DNA from 2 places in the Streptomyces sp. WAC00040 genome. Region 1 is predicted to be linked to the other one. Evidence: riboswitches for the same ligand, from Rfam matches in the RefSeq annotation. Region 1 holds a riboswitch; the other holds the start of a gene.

Region 1 (5,104 bases):
CAGGTTCAGGCCCATGATCGTGTCGCCCGGCTTCAGCAGCGCGAACATCGCGGCCGCGTTCGCCTGCGCGCCCGAGTGGGGCTGCACATTGGCGTGCTCGGCGCCGAACAGCGCCTTGATGCGGTCGATGGCGATCTGCTCGACCACGTCGACGTGCTCGCAGCCGCCGTAGTAGCGGCGGCCCGGGTAGCCCTCGGCGTACTTGTTCGTGAGGACGGAGCCCTGTGCCTCCATGACCGCGACCGGAGCGAAGTTCTCCGAGGCGATCATCTCGAGGGTGGACTGCTGACGGTGGAGCTCGGCGTCGACAGCGGCGGCGACATCCGGGTCCAGCTCGTGGAGAGGGGTGTTGAGAAGCGACATCACTCGGTCCCTAAGGTTTTGGTCAGCCGGCGAAATCGGTGTACTCGTCCGCGGAGAGCAGGTCCTTCGGCTCTTCGCTCACGCGTACCTTGAAGAGCCAACCGCCCTCGAACGGGGCGGAGTTCACCAGGGACGGGTCGTTGACGACGTCCTCGTTGGCCTCGGTGACCTCACCGCTGACCGGGGAGTACAGGTCGCTGACCGACTTGGTGGACTCCAGCTCGCCGCAGGTCTCGCCCGCGGTCACCGTGTCACCGACCTCGGGGAGCTGGACGTACACCACGTCGCCGAGCGCGTTGGCCGCGTGCTCCGTGATGCCGACCGTCGACACGCCGTCCTCGGCGGCCGACAGCCACTCGTGCTCCTTGCTGTAGCGCAGCTGCTGGGGGTTGCTCATGACCTGAATTCTCCTGTACGCGGGGGAGTGCTGGTGAACGGGGACAGGGTGCGGACGATCACTTCCGGCACCCGGAGGATCACTTCTGGCGCTTGTAGAACGGCAGCGCCACGACCTCGTACGGCTCGTGGGTGCCCCGGATGTCGACGCCGACCCCCGAAGTGCCCGACGCGGCGTGGGCCGCGTCCACGTATGCCATGGCGATCGGCTTGCCGAGGGTGGGGCTGGGGGCGCCCGAGGTGACCTCGCCGATCACCATGCCCTCCGCCACGACCGGCATACCGGCACGGGGGACCCGGCGGCCCTCCGCGATCAGCCCGACGAGCTTGCGCGGCGGCGCGGACTCGGCACGCTCCGCGGCGGCCGTGAGCGCCGCACGGCCGACGAAGTCGCCTTCCTTCTCGAACTTCACCACCCGGCCGAGGCCCGCGTCGAACGGGGTGAGCGCCGTGGTCAGCTCGTGCCCGTACAGCGGCATGCCCGCCTCCAGGCGCAACGTGTCACGGCAGGACAGGCCGCACGGGATCAGACCGGCGGGCGCGCCCGCGTCGGTCAGCGCCTGCCAGAGCTTCTCGGCGTGCTGCGGCTCGACGAACAGCTCGAAGCCGTCCTCGCCGGTGTAGCCGGTGCGGGCGATCAGCGCCGGGACGCCGGCCACGGTGCCCGGCAGGCCCGCGTAGTACTTCAGGCCGTCCAGGTCCGCGTCGGTCAGGGACTTCAGGATGCCGGGGGACTCCGGTCCCTGGACCGCGATCAGCGCGTACGCGTCACGGTCGTCACGGACGGTGGCGTCGAAGCCCCCGGCGCGCTCGGTGAGGGCGTCGAGCACGATCTGGGCGTTGCCGGCGTTGGCGACGACCATGTACTCGTCCTCGCCGAGGCGGTAGACGATCAGGTCGTCGACGATGCCGCCGTCCTCCTGGCAGATCATCGTGTAGCGGGCGCGGCCGAGGCCGACGGTGCCGATGTTGCCGACCAGCGCGTAGTTCAGCAGGTCGACGGCCTGCGGACCGGTGACGGTGATCTCACCCATGTGGGACAGGTCGAACAGCCCGGCCTTGGTACGGACGGCGTTGTGCTCGTCACGCTCGCTGCCGTACCGCAGGGGCATGTCCCAGCCGGCGAAATCGGTCATGGTCGCGCCCAGCGACCTGTGCAGGGCGTCGAGTGCGGTCAGACGGGGGGCGTTGCTCATAGGTGTGGCTCCCAGGGCATGGCTGCGAGGACAATCCTCCCCATCTGTCATCGGAACCTGAGAGGTTCGCCCCGACTACGCGTACGGGTAGTCGTGACTTGCACCTTGGGTGGAGCCACTCGAATGCGGCTCGCTTTTCAGATCTGCCTCATCACACGCGGTACGGGGCCTGAGAGATTCAAGGGAGGAACTTGCTCCTTCGGCGCCCGCCACAGAGGTGGCAGGGACTCTCCCGCGTGGATTCAAGCGGCCGGTATGGAGTTTGCGCGCACATCATTGCACGCATCGGGGAAGAGTGGAGCGTGAGGCCGCCCTGAAAACACTTGAGCCGTATTACCAATTCTTTACACTTCATGGGCAAGGGTGTGGCATGACCCGACACGGGGAGGGGGACGACGTTGCAGCCGACCGGTGCATACGCCACGACCACGGGGGTGCCCGCGCCACCGGGCATGTCCGCCGTCCCGTCCCGGGCCGGAGCGGCCACGACCGCCCTGCCCGTCCTGCGCGACCTGCGGCAGCGGGCCGGGCGCAGCCCGCACAGCCTGATCTTCGCCGCCGGTGACGTGGTGGTCGTCTCCGGCCTCCCCGGCAGCGGCAAGTCCACGCTGATCCGGCGCGCGGCGAGCGGCCTCGGCATCGACTCGCAGGACACGCGGGACCGCTGGGACGCCCGTGCGCCCCGCTTCCTGCCGTACGCGATCTACCGCCCGCTGGTTCGGCTCGCCCACTACGCCGGACTGCGGCGCGCCCTCCGCTCCGGCGCGAGCGTCGTCGTGCACGACTGCGGCACGCAGGCATGGGTGCGGCGCTGGCTCGCCCGTGCGACACGGCGGCGCGGCACGTCCCTCCACCTGGTGCTGCTGGATGTGACACCCCAGGTCGCGCGCGCGGGCCAGCGCGAGCGGGGCCGCGGCGTCTCGGGCTACGCCTTCGCCCGCCACCGCCGGGCCGTCTCCCGCCTGGTCACCGAAGCGGAGGCGGGCCGCCTGCCGTCCGGCTGCGCCTCGGCGGTCCTCCTGGACCGCGAGGCAGCGGGGACGCTGGGGCGACTGGGCTTCGGATAACGGCCGCTCCACGTCCGCTGCGCGAGCCCTGTTCCCGCCCCGCCGCGGCCGGACCCCCGGAGGTGCTGCACCGCGCGCCCGCGCGGTGCCCTCTATCTGCTCTCCACGGCCCGCCGGCCGTGAAGGGTGCGCCCGAACGGGTGATTTCGCTCCACGAAATCGGCCGGGTCGGCGGCGCTCGCCTGCGTCGGCTGCGCCAGGGTCGGACTCCGTTGATGGGGTAGTCCGGGCCTCGTCGGTTGCGCCGGCCTGCCTCGGCTGCGCCAGGTGTAGGACTCCGCTGATTCGCAGCCGTGCCTGCGGCGGCCGAGCTCTTCGCCGGCCAGGTTCCGGACCCGCCGGCGGCGGCCCGAGCCCGCGTCGACGGCTCAGGCCTCCGCGGACGGAGGCAATTCCAGCCTCGCCGGCGTTGGAGGCGCGGGGGTCCGGTGGGGGCCCCACGCCGCCAGGCGGAGGGAGGAGCCCCCGCAAGCACCGCGCCGAGCACGGTGGCGGGTCCGGGCGGAGCCCGTTCGGGAAGGGGTGGCGTGGGGAAACGCTCCGCGCAGCGGACACCCCCCGGCGCTAGGGTCGTCGCGCACGACCACGCACCGCCCACTGCTGGGGCCCGCACGAAGGACACCGCATGGACATACCCCGCACCGGCTGGCCCGGCAACGAGCTCGAAGAGGTGCTCGCCGCCTCCCTCGGCAACCCCGCGGCCGGCGGCCGCCTCGTCGAGGTGCTCGGCCGCAGCCCGATATGGGTCCCGCTGCCCAACGGCGGCAGCCAGGAGAGCCGCGACCTCGATCTGCCGACCATGGAGATCGATGGCGCCGCGTACGTCCCCGTCTTCAGTTCGGAACAGCAGTTCCTCCAGTGCGTCGGCGCCCATATGCCGTTCACCGTCGCGCCCGCCCGGGAATTCGCCCGCGGGCTGCCCCCGCAGCTCGGTATCGCCGTGAATCCGGGCGGCGCCGTGGGCGCCCCGTTGCCGCCCGCCGCGGTCGCCGAGCTGTGCCGGGTGGGGCGGACGCCGCTCGAGGGTCCGGCCTCCGGCGGCCGGGTGCGGCTCTTCGAGCCGGACTGGCAGGAGGAGCCGGTCGACTTCCTCGCTGCCGCGGCAGGCGAGTTCGAGGCCGTCGGCGTCGTGCTGACGGGCCGCCGCGCGCTCGCCTCCATCGAGGGCGACGCGCCGACACTCTTCATCGGTGTGCAGCTCTCGTCATGGGAGGGCGTCGAGCGCAACGCCCCGATGGACGCCCTCGGGCGGGCCATGGGCCGGGTCCAGCCGCCGTGGCCGGTCAACCTGGTGCTTCTCGATGTCGCGCAGGATCCGGTGGCCGACTGGATGCTCGAGCGGGTGCGCCCCTTCTATCAACGACAGCACGTGTAGGGCTCGGGCCTGACACGAAAGAGAGACCCTGTGGTCAAGTCTTTGTCGGGAGGGCCGATTAAGCTGGTTTGATGGCCTGACCAGCCTGACAGAGGCTGTGCGGAACGGTGGGACCGAACGAGGGGCGGAACAGGGTGAGTGCGTCAGGCACCGCGGCGGCCGGGCAGGTCGAGCACATGCTGCGCCAGGTGACTCCCGGCCGCTACGACGCGTACGAGGCGCTGCTGCACGCCCTGGCCGACCCCGCGGGCGGCCGGATCTGGATGCTGTTGTGGCACGGACAGCCCGGCTCGCCCGACGCCCAGTACGGCAACATGGAGATCGACGGCGTCTGTTACGCCCCCTGCGTCACCTCCCCCCAGGAGCTGGCCGTCTCCGGCTGGAACCGTGCGCACGAGGTCACCACCGGCCGGGACATCGCCCGCGCCCTCTACCCGGACCGCTGGGGCATCTGGCTGAACCCGCACGCGCCCGGCGGCGGTGTCGGCGTGCCGTGGCTGGATCTGCGCCGGATCGCCACGGGTCTGGACCGGATGCCGGCGGGACCGCTGCGGCTGTCGGACCCGGCGATCGAGATCCCGCAGTTCTACGCCCTGCTCACGCAGAACGCCCACCGCACCCCCGCCGTCCGCTCGCTGCGGCGTGCCTGGGTGCAGCCCGCGGTGGGGCCCGCGTACCTGGCCATCGGTCTGGATCTCTACGACACC
Region 2 (5,104 bases), on a different contig from region 1:
CCGCCTCGTGGCGCACCATCCGGAACAGGGCTGGAGCCTGCTGTGCAACGGCGTGCTCCTCTTCGAGGACACCGGCGAGCTGCTGCCCGACGGCCGGATCATCGCCCCGCGCCGTACAGCGGACGCCGGCCCGCTGGTGACCGCCGCCTAGGCCTCTTCGGTAACACGGGAAACAGAAGGGCCGGCCCGGAGAACTTCCGGACCGGCCCCGACGCATGTGCCGCGCGGCTCGCGTCAGTTGTCGTACTCCTCCAGCGGCGGGCAGGAGCACACGAGGTTACGGTCGCCGAACGCTCCGTCGATGCGGCGCACCGGCGGCCAGTACTTGTCGGCCGCGTTCACGCCCGCCGGGAAGACTGCCTCCTCGCGGCTGTAGGCGTGGTCCCACTCGCCGCCGAGCGCGGACGCCGTGTGCGGAGCGTTGCGCAGCGGGTTGTCGTCGGCGGACCACTCGCCCGACGCGACCTTCTCGATCTCGCCGCGGATCGCGATCATGGTGTCGCAGAAGCGGTCGAGCTCGGTCAGGTCCTCGCTCTCGGTCGGCTCGATCATCAGCGTGCCGGCCACCGGGAAGGACATCGTCGGCGCGTGGAAGCCGTAGTCGATCAGGCGCTTGGCGATGTCGTCGACGCTGACGCCGGTCGCCTTGGACAGCGGCCGCAGGTCGACGATGCACTCGTGGGCGACCAGGCCGGCCGGACCGGTGTAGAGCACCGGGTAGTGCGGCTCGAGGCGCTTGGCGATGTAGTTGGCCGCGAGCACGGCGACCTGCGTCGCCCGCTTGAGGCCCTCTCCGCCCATCAGGCGCACGTACGCCCACGAGATGGGCAGGATGCCCGCGGAGCCCCAGGGAGCCGCGGAGATCGGCCCTACGCCCGTCTGGGGGCCGGCCGCCGGCTGGAGCGGGTGGTTCGGCAGGTAGGGCGCGAGGTGGGAGCGCACACCGACCGGGCCGACGCCCGGACCGCCGCCGCCGTGCGGGATGCAGAAGGTCTTGTGCAGGTTCAGGTGCGAGACGTCGCCGCCGAACCGGCCCGGCTTGGCGAGACCCACCAGGGCATTGAGGTTGGCGCCGTCGACGTACACCTGGCCGCCCGCATCGTGCACCTGGGCGCAGATGTCGGCGACGTGCTCCTCGAACACACCGTGCGTCGACGGGTAGGTGATCATCAGCACGGACAGCTCGTCGCGGTACTGCTCGATCTTGGCCCGCAGGTCCTCGACGTCGATCTCGCCGTCGTCGGCGGTCTTCACCACGACGACCTTCATGCCGGCCATTACGGCGCTGGCCGCGTTGGTGCCGTGCGCGGAGGAGGGAATCAGACAGACCGTGCGGCCCGCGTCCCCGTTGGCGCGGTGGTAGGCGCGGACGGCCAGCAGACCGGCCAGCTCGCCCTGCGACCCGGCGTTGGGCTGGATGGAGACCTTGTCGTAGCCGGTCACCTCGGCGAGGCGCTCCTCCAGCTCGTGGATCAGGGTCAGATAGCCCTGAGCCTGCTCCACCGGGGCGAAGGGGTGGATCTGGCCGAACTCGGGCCAGGTCACCGGCTCCATCTCGGTGGTCGCGTTCAGCTTCATGGTGCAGGAGCCGAGCGGGATCATGCCGCGGTCCAGCGCGTAGTCGCGGTCGGCGAGCCGACGCAGGTAGCGCAGCATCGAGGTCTCGGACCGGTACTGGTGGAAGACGGGGTGGGCCAGGTACTCGTCGTCGCGCAGCAGCGCGGCCGGCAGCGCGTCCGCACCGGACGCGTCCAAGGCGTCGATGTCGCCGTCCACGCCGAAGGCGGCCCAGACGGCGGACAACTGCTCGCGGCCGGTGGTCTCGTCGCAGGCGAGGGAGACGTGATCGGCGTCCACCAGGTACAGGTTGACGCCGCGCTCGCGGGCGGCGGCGACCACGTCCGCGGCCCTGCCGGGCACCCGGGCGGTCAGGGTGTCGAAGTACGAGCCGTGCAGCAGTTCGACGCCGCCGGCCCGCAGCCCTTCGGCGAGGATCGCGGCGTAGCGGTGGGTGCGCCGGGCGATGGCACGCAGCCCGTCCGGGCCGTGGTAGACCGCGTACATGCCCGCCATCACGGCGAGCAGCACCTGCGCGGTGCAGATGTTGCTCGTGGCCTTCTCACGGCGGATGTGCTGCTCGCGGGTCTGCAGCGCCAGCCGGTAGGCCTTGTTGCCGTCGGCGTCGACGGAGACGCCCACGAGGCGGCCGGGGAGGCTGCGGGCGAACTTCTCCCGGACGGCCATGTAGCCGGCGTGCGGTCCGCCGAAGCCCATCGGGACACCGAAGCGCTGGGTGGTGCCGACCGCGATGTCCGCGCCGAGCTCGCCGGGCGAGGTGAGCAGCGTCAGAGCCAGCAGGTCCGCGGCGACCGTGACAACAGCGCCGAGCTCGTGCGCCTGCTCGATCACGGGCCTGAGGTCACGCACGGCACCGGAGGCGCCCGGGTACTGCAGCAGCACACCGAACACGCCGCGCTCGGCGATCTCGGCGGGGATCCCCTCGCTGAGGTCGGCGGTGACGACCTCGACACCGGTGGGCTCGGCACGCGTCTCTATCACGGCCAGGGTCTGGGGCAGGACGTCCGCATCGACCAGGAAGACGCCGTTCTTGACCTTGCCCACCCGGCGGGCCAGCGACATGGCCTCCGCGGCGGCCGTGCTCTCGTCGAGGAGCGAGGCGCCCGAGGTGGGCAGCCCGGTCAGGTCCGCGACCACGGTCTGGAAGTTGAGCAGCGCCTCGAGCCGCCCCTGCGAGATCTCCGGCTGGTACGGCGTGTACGCCGTGTACCAGGCCGGGTTCTCCATGACGTTGCGCAGGATGACCGGCGGCGTGAACGTCCCGTAGTAGCCGAGGCCGATCATGGGGGCGAGCACCTGGTTGCGGTCCGCCAGGGCGCGCAGCTCCGCGAGGACGTCCGCCTCGGTGCGGGCGTCAGGGAGGTCAAGGGCCTCGGCGCTCTTGATGACGTCCGGTACGGCGGCGGCGGTGAGCTCGTCGAGGGAGCCGTAGCCCACATGGGCGAGCATCTTGGCCTGGGCACCGGCGTCGGGCCCGATGTGCCGCTGCTCGAACGGGATCCCTCGCTCCAGCTGGGAGAGCGGAATGCGGTTGGCGGTCATGGTGGGAGGCCTCCTGGTCTTCACGACCTGCGAGGGGCATCACGGCAGGGATGCCCGGACGGCCTCCCCCTCTGTCATCTCGACCTGAGAGCTTCACCGGGCGTCACGGAGCGACATCCCGGCTTTCACCGTCGGTGAGAGCGGATGCCGTCCGACGCCCGCTCTGCTTTCCAGAGTGACCTCGTCCGTGCGGTACAGGTGCCTGAGAGATTCCGGGGAGGATTTGCTCCTTCGGCGCCTCCGGACTGCTCTTCGGAGGACTCTCCCGCACAGGGTCAGCGGCCGTTTGCCAGGGTACCAGCGTGCATCCCGCACGATCGCTCGAGTGGCCGACACCCGCAATGTGGACTTCTGTAGTCGTTGGAGAGCAGCTGCGACCTTTTGGAGGGACCGTGCAGACCGACATCGATCCGCGCAGCCTGATCGGCCGCAAGGCGTTCGACCGCAACGGCAACAAGATCGGAACCGTTGACGAGGTGTACCTGGACGACGCCACGGGCGTGCCCGAGTGGGCGGCCGTGCGCACAGGCCTCTTCAGCCGCGACGCCTTCGTCCCTCTCGAGCCGAGCGAGCTCGTCGACAACGCGCTGCACGTTCCCTACGAACGCGCGCTGATCAAGGACGCGCCCGACTTCGGAGTGGGCCGCCATCTGTCGCCCGAGCAGGAACTCCAGCTCTACCACCACTACGGGCTCGACCTCTCCGGTCCGCCTCCCGCGCCGGCGCCCGCCTCCGGCGATCGGTCCTTCGGCCGGGTCGCGGGTCAGGAGGACTGACCGCCCGCACGTCGGCTTCACCCGGGCTCGGCCGCACGGCCGGGCTCTCTGCTCACCGCCGTTGGGTCGCCTCTCCCCTGCCGCGCCCGGTCAGCCCGGTCAGCCCTGACTCCGGTCCGGGACAGGCGCCCGAGGCATGACCGGTGGCTCCGGCGCCTCGGTGCCGCCTGCCGGCGAGGACTGTGGCGTCGCCCCTTCGGGGGAAGCCGCTGAGGCCCCCGGTGGCGCCGGTTCCATGGATGTCCCGGAGCCGGTGGCGGGCCGGGAAGCCCCCGGCGTTCTCCCCGCCTCCTCGCCCGGGGTCGCAGCCGGATCAGCCTCCCCGCCGGCCGCGGCCTGCGGCGGCTCCGCCTGCCCGGCGGGCCGTACCAGCGGCAGTGGGTCCGCGGCCTCGAGGTCCTCGTCGTCCACCCGGAAGGTCCGGACCCTGCCAGGCGCCGACCAAGGCTCCTCGAACCGCACGGTGACCCTGCCGACGCCGCTCCCCTGGACCCAGCCCGGCCCGTACGTCGCATGGCGCACGTCCTGTCCGGCAGCCCAGCGCCGCTCGGCCGGGTCTGGCCGGCCGGGCTCGGTACGGTGCGATTCACCCGCCCCGGCGGGTGCGCCCTCCGGGGCCGTGGGGGCACCCTCGTCCGGTTCGGCCGCCTCGGCCCCGGCCTCCGCCTCCGCCTCCGCCGCGGCCTGCGCGAACAGGTCCTCCTGGGTGTAGTCCGCGAGCCCCGTCACGCCCACGCCGAGCAGCCGTACGCCGCCGGTGGTGTCCACCGACTCCAGCAGCCTGCCGGCCGCCTCCCGCACCACTGTGGGGTCGTCCGTCGGCCCGCGCAGCGTCTCCGACCGCGTCAGGGTCGAGAAGTCGTACCGGCGGACCTTCAGCACGATGGTCCGGCCGGAGTGGCCGCTGCCGCGGAGCCGCTGCACGCACCGCTCGGCAAGCCGGTCCACCTCGAGCCGGACCCGCACCCGGTCGTGCAGGTCGACGTCGAAGGTGTCCTCGACGGACACCGACTTCGCGTCCCTCTCAGCCACCACGGGCCGGTCGTCGTGCCCCAGCGCCATCCGGAACAGCGATGCCCCGTGCGCCCTGCCGAGCAGCCGTACGAGCTCGTCCTCGCCCGCCTCCGCGAGGTCCGCGACGGTGGTCATGCCCGCCCGCCGCAGGTGCTCCCCGGTCGCCGGCCCGACACCGGGCAGGGTCCGGACGG

What was found. A riboswitch is a leader RNA that binds a small molecule or an ion and turns the genes downstream of it on or off. The one in region 1 is predicted to bind glycine.
Region 2: linked by a shared signal. The riboswitch ahead of gcvP (aminomethyl-transferring glycine dehydrogenase) and the one ahead of gcvT (glycine cleavage system aminomethyltransferase GcvT) in region 1 are both predicted to bind glycine.

What each region holds. Positions count from the first base shown of each region.
Region 1 is NZ_JAKQZE010000001.1:3,344,217-3,349,320, forward strand. It holds gene glyA (serine hydroxymethyltransferase) at 1-363, opposite strand, end outside; gene gcvH (glycine cleavage system protein GcvH) at 386-760, opposite strand; gene gcvT (glycine cleavage system aminomethyltransferase GcvT) at 840-1,955, opposite strand; glycine riboswitch at 2,104-2,200, opposite strand; gene MDN94_RS15555 (AAA family ATPase) at 2,408-3,022, shown strand; gene MDN94_RS15560 (enhanced serine sensitivity protein SseB) at 3,648-4,397, shown strand; gene MDN94_RS15565 (enhanced serine sensitivity protein SseB C-terminal domain-containing protein) at 4,532-5,104, shown strand, end outside.
Region 2 is NZ_JAKQZE010000003.1:575,623-580,726, forward strand. It holds gene MDN94_RS28090 (DUF5999 family protein) at 1-151, shown strand, start outside; gene gcvP (aminomethyl-transferring glycine dehydrogenase) at 235-3,120, opposite strand; glycine riboswitch at 3,301-3,398, opposite strand; gene MDN94_RS28100 (PRC-barrel domain-containing protein) at 3,513-3,896, shown strand; gene MDN94_RS28105 (DNA polymerase IV) at 3,996-5,104, opposite strand, start outside.